2 linked regions of the Thiosocius teredinicola genome follow. The protein of the gene in region 1 interacts with the protein of each later gene in a pairwise test. Links are inferred from orthologs where the notes say so. Each region holds a gene or a part of one and is shown on either strand. Other genes may lie near its edges.

What was found. The genes of interacting proteins can lie anywhere in the genome.
Region 2: the proteins of gyrA (region 1) and gyrB interact in binary tests that used the Escherichia coli proteins (3 or more experiments, as listed by UniProt). The link is inferred for Thiosocius teredinicola from one-to-one orthologs.

Annotation. Positions count from the first base shown.
Region 1 is NZ_CP019936.1:2,875,802-2,880,205, forward strand. The notes cover bases 635-3,838. They hold gyrA (DNA gyrase subunit A), read right to left. Parts: upstream 3,445-3,838; coding sequence 835-3,444; downstream 635-834. Other genes in these bases: serC (3-phosphoserine/phosphohydroxythreonine transaminase), read right to left, coding at 635-773; soxA (sulfur oxidation c-type cytochrome SoxA), read right to left, coding at 3,676-3,838. In the rest of the region: more of serC, read right to left, coding at 1-634; more of soxA, read right to left, coding at 3,839-4,404. UniProt on the Escherichia coli protein: A type II topoisomerase that negatively supercoils closed circular double-stranded (ds) DNA in an ATP-dependent manner to maintain chromosomes in an underwound state.
Region 2 is NZ_CP019936.1:3,702-7,393, forward strand. Bases 1-3,092 are described here. They hold gyrB (DNA topoisomerase (ATP-hydrolyzing) subunit B), read left to right. Parts: upstream 1-380; coding sequence 381-2,804; downstream 2,805-3,092. Other genes in these bases: recF (DNA replication/repair protein RecF), read left to right, coding at 1-322; B1781_RS00025 (lysophospholipid acyltransferase family protein), read right to left, coding at 2,982-3,092. In the rest of the region: more of B1781_RS00025, read right to left, coding at 3,093-3,692. UniProt on the Escherichia coli protein: DNA gyrase negatively supercoils closed circular double-stranded DNA in an ATP-dependent manner to maintain chromosomes in an underwound state.

The DNA of each region.
Region 1 (4,404 bases):
TTGTCCTTCAACCACTGGAATACCAGGCCCGCCAGGTACCAACCGTAGGTCGGCGGCGTGTTGTACATCGAACCGGCTTCGGCGTGCGTCGCATAGTTGAACATGGTCGGCGTACCGTCCAGCGGATTGCCCAGCAGGTCTTCGCGCACGATGACCAGGGTCAGGCCGGCCGGGCCGATGTTCTTTTGTGCGCCGGCGTAGATCATGCTGAACTTCGACACATCGACCGGGCGCGACAGGATGGTCGACGACATGTCCGCGATCAGCGGCACATCGCCGGTATCCGGAATGTACGGAAACTCGACGCCCTCGATCGTCTCGTTCGGCGTGTAGTGCACATAGGCCGCACGCGACGAGACCTCGATGTCGCCGGCCGCCGGCACACTGGTGAATTTGCCGTCGACTTCGCTATCCACCGTCACGGTGATCTCGCCGTAGCGCTTGGCCTCGGAGATCGCCTTCTTCGACCAGGAACCGGTGCGCATGTAATCGGCCTTGCCGGTGCGCCCGATCAGGTTCATCGGGATCATCGCAAACTGGCTCGACGCGCCGCCCTGCAGGAACAGCACCTTGTAGTTGGCCGGCACGTTCATCAGTTCACGCAGGTCGGCCTCGGCCTTTTCGGCGATCGACATGAATTCCTTGCCGCGATGGCTCATCTCCATCACCGACATCCCCGAGCCGTGCCAGTCGAGCAACTCGGACTGCGCCTGGGCCAGTACTTCTTCCGGAAGCGCGGCCGGTCCGGCGCTGAAATTATAAACGCGAGTCATAACTTATCTTCCTACCTTCATGTCAATTCTAGGTGCGGCCCGTAGCGGTCCGGGGAATCCGTCAATCCTCGTCGCCGCCCTCTGGCTGCTCAGCAGCGTCGTCCGGGCCGGCACCTTCCGTATCTTCGACGCCTTCGTCCTCGTCCCCTTCCAAGGCCTCGATGCGCTCGATGCCGATCAACTTCTCGTCGCTCGACAAGCGGATCATGGTCACGCCCTGGGTATCACGACCCATGCGCGACACGTCGGCCACGCGGGTGCGCACCAGGGTGCCGCCGTTGGTGATCAGCATCATCTCGTCTTCTTCGTCGACCCTGACCGCGCCGACCTGGTCGCCGTTGCGCTCCGAGGTCTTGATCGAGATCACGCCCATGCCGCCGCGACCTTTGATCGGGAACTGATCGATCGGCGTGCGCTTACCGTAGCCGTTCTCGGTGACGGTCATCACATCGCCTTCATTGCCGATGATCAGCGAGATCACGCGCTGATCCTTGCCGAGCTTCACACCACGCACACCGCACGCGGTGCGACCCATGGCGCGCACGTCCGATTCCTGGAAACGAATCGCTTTGCCGGCCGAGGTGAACAGCATGATGCTTTGCGAGCCGTCGGTGACGTCCACGCCGATCAATTGATCGTCTTCGCGCAGATCGACGGCGATGATGCCGCTCGAACGCGGCCGCGAGAAATCGATCAGCGGGGTCTTCTTGACCGTGCCCGAGGCGGTCGCCATGAAGATGAACAGGTCTTCGGCGTATTCGCGCACCGGCAGCACCGCGTTGATGCGCTCGCCCTGCTCCAACGGCAACAGGTTGACCATCGGCCGACCGCGTGCCGTTCGACCGGCCTGCGGCAACTCGTAGACCTTCAGCCAGTAGCACTTGCCGCGGCTGGAGAAGCACAGAATGGTGTCGTGGGTGTTGGCGACGAACAGCTTCTCGACGAAGTCCTCGTCCTTGGTGGAGGTTGCCGTCTTGCCGCGACCGCCGCGGCGCTGCGCCCGGTAGTCGCCGATCGGTTGCGACTTGGCGTAGCCCTGGTGCGACAGGGTCACGACCACGTCTTCCTCGGTGATCAGATCTTCCAGCGTCAGGTCCATCTGGTTGACCACGATCTCGCTGCGGCGCTCGTCACCGAACTGCTCGCGGATGTCGGTCAGCTCGTCCTTGATCACCTGCATCAAGCGATCGGGACTGGAAAGAATCTCAAGTAGATCGGCAATTTTATCCAGTATCTCTTGGAATTCACTGATAATTTTGTCTTGCTCGAGACCCGTCAACTTCTGCAGCCGCAGGTCGAGGATCGCTTGCGCCTGGGTCTCGGTCAGGCGGTAGCCTGCATCGGTCAGACCGAAGCCATCCGGCAGATCCTCGGGGCGCGAGGCGTCCGCGCCGGCGCGCGCCAACATCGCCTCGACGGTACCGGACTGCCAGGTGTGCTCGACCAGTTCTTTCTTGGCCTCGGCAGGACTCGCTGCCGCCTTGATGACTGCGATGACCTCATCGATGTTGGCCAGCGCGACCGCCCAGCCTTCAAGAATGTGCGCCCGCTCGCGCGCCTTGCGCAGATCGTACAGGGTGCGCCGTGTGACGACCTCGCGACGGTGGCGGATGAAGTATTCGAGCAGTTGCTTGAGGTTCAGCGTGCGCGGCTGACCGTCGACCAGCGCGACCACGTTGATGCCGAACACGTTCTGCATCTGGGTCTGCTGGAACAGGTTGTTCAGCACCACCTCGGCGACCTCGCCGCGGCGCAGCTCGAGCACCATGCGCATGCCGTCCTTGTCGGACTCGTCGCGCAGGTCGGTGATACCTTCAAGCTTCTTGTCTTTGACCAGCTCGGCGATCTTTTCCAGCAGCCGCGCCTTGTTGACCTGGTACGGCAGCTCAGTGACGACGATGCGCTGCTTGCCGCCATCCATGTCTTCGACCGAGGTGCGCGCGCGGATGTAGACCTTGCCGCGCCCGGTGCGATACGCCTCGCGCACGCCGCTAACACCGTTGATGATGCCGGCGGTCGGGAAATCCGGACCCGGTACGATCTCCATCAGTTCGTCGATGCTGACCGCCGGTTCTTCGATGACCTTGATGCAGGCACTGATCACTTCGGTCAGGTTGTGCGGCGGAATGTTGGTCGCCATGCCGACCGCGATACCCGACGACCCGTTGATCAACAGGTTCGGAATCTTGGCCGGCAGTACCTGCGGCTCGTGCTCCGACTCGTCGTAGTTGGGTACGAAGTCGACCGTTTCCTTGTCGATGTCGGCGAGCAGTTCATGTGCGATCTTCGCCATGCGCACTTCGGTGTAACGCATTGCCGCGGCGGCGTCGCCATCCACCGAGCCGAAGTTGCCCTGCCCGTCGACCAGCATGTAGCGCAGCGAGAACGGCTGCGCCATACGCACGATGGTGTCGTACACGGCGGTATCACCGTGTGGGTGATACTTACCGATGACATCACCGACGACGCGCGCGGATTTCTTGTATGGCTTGTTCCAGTCGTTGCCCAACTCACCCATGGCGAACAGAACGCGTCGGTGTACCGGCTTGAGGCCGTCGCGCACATCGGGCAGTGCGCGCCCGACGATGACGCTCATCGCATAGTCCAGATAGGACTGCTGCATCTCGTCTTCGAGATTGACGGGGAGGATTTCCTTAGCGAATTCGCTCATAAACGGTTCCTGAACCTTGCCCCCTGTTGCCGGGAAACCGGGTCTTCGTGGCCCGGTGCTTGTAATAATTTTTGGGGCGAATCAAGCGCTGAATAGTAACACAATGCCGATAGTGCGACACAGAGAAAAAACGGCACAGACGCGCTTACAGCCCGCCAGAGAGAAACTCACGGCCGAAAATCAGACGTTTTCGACAATTGCCTGAATCCGAACCGGTACCGGCTGAGGGAATTAGAATCTGACCGCCGGGGTCTCGATCTTCAGCCCGTTGCCACGCGACATCACGTACAGCTCGATCAGTTTGTATTCCTGCGAGCCCGGCTCAAATGGCTCGGCGCGGAACGAGACGAAACACTCGGTCAGGCGCTGATGCAGACTGGTGATCCGGCCCTTGCCGAGGCGGTATTCCGGAAAGCCATTGGCCTGCCCCTGGCTGAGTTTCTGGCCACGCAACATCTGGCCCTGGTGCTGCACATGGCAGTGCGAGCACGACATGTCGATCTGGCCGAAGCGTGTCTCGTACAGCTTCTTGCCCTGTTCGATCAGCGGCGCCATGTCACCCTCGGTCTGCACGTTCACCGTCTCGCCGCGCGCCGTGAAACGCACGAAGGTCTCCAGGGCGATCAGGTCGGCATGTCCGGACACCAGCGGAAAACGGTCGAGCTTGATCTCGTAACAGTGATTGATGCGTTCCTGCAGGGTCAGCAGGCCGCCGATGTTCGGATTGAAGACCGGGTACTGCGCGATCGCCTCGGTATTCAGGTCGACACCGTCTTCGCCGTGGCAGGTGGCGCAACTGGCGATCTCGTCTTCGCGTTGTTCGTTGAACAGTTCACGGCCGCGATCGACCGCCACCATGCCGGGGTTCTCGAACTCGTCGTCCTGCATGGCGCGCGTGCTTTCATCGAGAAACTCATAGCCGCTGATCGGCTCCGCGTTCAATGCGGGCGCAGCGAGCAC
Region 2 (3,692 bases), 2.9 Mb from region 1 along the record:
CCCGCACCGCGCAGATATCGAGATAAAGGCCGTACAGGGTTTGGCTGAAAAGACGCTATCGCGTGGCCAACAGAAACTGCTTGTTCTAGCAATGAACATGGCGATGCTGGACGTAGCGAAGTCGCGATCAAGCGAGGTGCCTGTTCTGTTGCTTGATGACCTCGCTGCGGAGCTGGACAAGGGTAATCAAGAACGTGTTCTTCTCGCAGTGAGCGATCGCTGCGAACAGTCATTTATTACTAACATCAGCTCGGTCTTGGATCCTGCGCTATCCCCAAGTTGTACGATGTTCCACGTGGAACATGGCCACCTGACGACATGAACAACAGTGTATAATGCGTCGATCACTCCACCTCTCCCGGCATTGAGTTCCTTCCTGTATGACCGACAACGACAAATCCAGCTACGACACATCTTCCATCAAAGTGTTGAAAGGTCTGGATGCGGTGCGAAAGCGCCCCGGCATGTATATCGGCGATACGGATGATGGCACTGGCCTTCATCACATGGTTTTCGAAGTCGTCGACAACGCGATAGATGAAGCACTCGCCGGGCATTGCGATGAGATCAAGGTCATCATCCATGCCGACAACTCCGTCAGCGTAAAGGACGACGGCCGTGGCATCCCGGTGGGTATCCACGAAGAAGAGGGCATTTCTGCCGCAGAAGTCATCATGACCGTGCTGCACGCAGGCGGGAAGTTTGATGACAACTCCTACAAGGTTTCGGGTGGACTCCACGGTGTCGGTGTTTCGGTGGTCAATGCCTTGTCGGACAAGCTTGAACTGACCATCTGGCGCCAAGGCAAGGTTCACCAACAGGAATATCATCTTGGTGTTCCTCAAGAGCCGTTGAAAGTCGTCGGCGACAGCGATGAAACCGGCACCCAGGTCCGGTTTCATCCCAGCCCCGAAATCTTCACGGACACCGAGTTCCACTACGATATTTTGGCCAAACGCCTGCGCGAGCTATCTTTCCTGAACTCGGGCGTGAAAATCCATCTGAAAGACGAGCGAGCCGATCGCGAAGATATCTTCGAATACGAAGGTGGGATTCGTGCCTTCGTCGAGCATTTGAATCGCAACAAAACCCCTTTGCACCCGAGCGTGTTTCACTTCAGCGCAGAACGAAGCGACGTCGGCGTAGAAGTGGCTCTGCAATGGAACGAGTCGTACCAGGAAAGCATTTTCTGCTTCACCAACAACATCCCACAGCGCGATGGCGGTACCCACTTGGCGGGTATGCGCGCGGCCCTGACCCGTACGCTGAATAGCTATATTGAGCAGGAAGGGATGGCCAAGAAGCAGAAAGTTGCGACGTCGGGAGACGACGCCCGCGAAGGTTTGACCGCGGTGCTTTCGGTCAAAGTGCCGGATCCGAAGTTTTCGTCGCAGACCAAAGACAAGCTCGTTTCGTCAGAGGTCAAAGGCGTTGTCGAAGCACTGCTTGCCGAAAAGCTCTCTGAGTACCTGGTAGAGAATCCGAATGAAGGCAAGATGATCGCTGGCAAAATGATCGAGGCAGCGCGAGCCCGCGAGGCGGCACGTAAGGCGCGGGAAATGACCCGCCGCAAAGGTGTGCTGGATATCGCCGGGCTACCCGGCAAGCTTGCCGACTGCCAAGAGAAAGACCCCGGTCTGTCAGAACTCTACCTGGTGGAGGGTGATTCTGCCGGCGGCTCAGCCAAGCAGGGTAGGGACAGGCGTACACAAGCTATCCTGCCGCTCAAAGGCAAGATACTGAACGTCGAAAAAGCGCGTTTCGACAAGATGCTGTCATCAGCAGAAGTCGGTACCTTGATCACCGCTTTGGGCTGTGGCATCGGCCGCGAAGAATTCGATCCGGACAAATTGCGTTACCACCGGATCATCATCATGACTGACGCCGACGTTGACGGCGCCCACATCCGCACCTTGCTTCTTACCTTCTTCTATCGGCAGATGCCCGAGCTGATTGAGCGCGGCCATATCTATATTGCGCAACCGCCGTTGTACAAGGTGAAGAAGGGCAAACAAGAGCACTACCTAAAAGACGACACTGAGTTGAACGCCTACCTGTTGCGCACGGCCTTGGACGGAGCAAGTCTCCTCGTCAACGCCGAAGCGCCACCGCTTTCCGGTCCGGCGCTCGAGGATCTCGCGCACAAGATGGTTGTGGTCAAGGCCATCCAGCAGCGTCTGGGTAAACGCTACGATGAAGGCGTGCTGCAGAATCTGTTGTACATGCCGCGAGTGGGTGATGATCTGCTCGGGAACGAGGAGGCACTGCAGGGATGGATGGTAGAACTGCAGAACCGACTCAATGTCGACACCGGCGTGGCCGATCGCTACCAGCTGGTTATGACGCCGGCGGAAGAAGAGCGTACGGCCGGTATCGCCATTGAGCATTGGACCCACGGCATAGCGACGGAAAAACATCTTCCCCTCGATTTCTTCCACTCGAGCGATTATCAAAAGATTGCCGATATGGGTGAAGCACTGGACGGGCTGTTGGCGCAGGATGCAGAGATTCGCCGCGGCGATAAAGGTAAGCCGGTTGCCACTTTCGAAGAGGCCCTGCAGTGGCTGATGGAAGAGGCGAAACGCGGCCAACACATCCAGCGATACAAAGGCCTGGGTGAGATGAACCCGGAGCAGCTTTGGGAAACGACCATGGACCCGGCCAGTCGCCGCCTGTTGCGCGTCAACATCGAAGACGTCGTCGGCTCTGATCAGATATTCACGACCTTGATGGGCGACCAGGTCGAACCGCGCCGTGATTTCATCGAACGCAATGCGTTAACCGTCGAAAATCTCGACGTCTAACTATCTACACGTCATAACGTATCCGATGCCCGATTATTCGTTCGGGCGTCGGATTATCCACGATTTTATCCACAGGTTTGCTAAGGCGAAGAAAGACGGTGCGGACTACAGCGCCTAACAGATCGCGAGTGAGCCGGTGTTCGTCTAATGGAAATGTAAGTAAGCGGTTACTTACTATTAGAGCTTTTCAGTAGGGAGAGTTTCCAGCGTGCTCTCGATCCATTCCTCGACTTCACGCATGATCTCAGACGCCTTCTTGCCTTCACTGGCGATGGGTGGGCCGACGACCACATCGATCGTTCCCGGGTACTTTTTCACATCGCGCCGACGCCAGAAAATACCGGCGTTGTGAACAATCGGGACGACTGTCGCTCCGCTACGTTCGGCAAGCAAACCGCCGCCTATACTGTATTTCTTCCGTTCTCCCGGAGCGGTGCGGGTGCCCTCGGGGAAAATGATCACGTTGCGTCCTTCATTGAGGCGTTCGATGCCTTCCGTAACGACCTTCATCGCAGCCTTGCGCCCGGCGGAGCGGTCGATGGCGATCGATTTTGCGAATTTTAATCCCAGCCCAAACAATGGGATGCGCATGAGCTCTTGTTTCAGTATCCACGACTGCGCGGCGGGCAGGATGCCGCGCAGGGCAATCGTCTCCCAGGTCGATTGATGCTTCGCCATGATGATGGCGCCACCAGCCGGTAGGTGTTCTTCACCTTTGATCCGGTAACTGAGTCCACAGACCCATTTCAGCAGCCAAAGATTGGTCGTACCCCAGGCATTTGACATCGTATCGGCGTAGCTGCTCGGCAAAAACCAACCGAACAACGCAATCAATAGACCGAAAACTACGACCGATATGACTAAACCAGCGAAATACAGCAGCGAGCG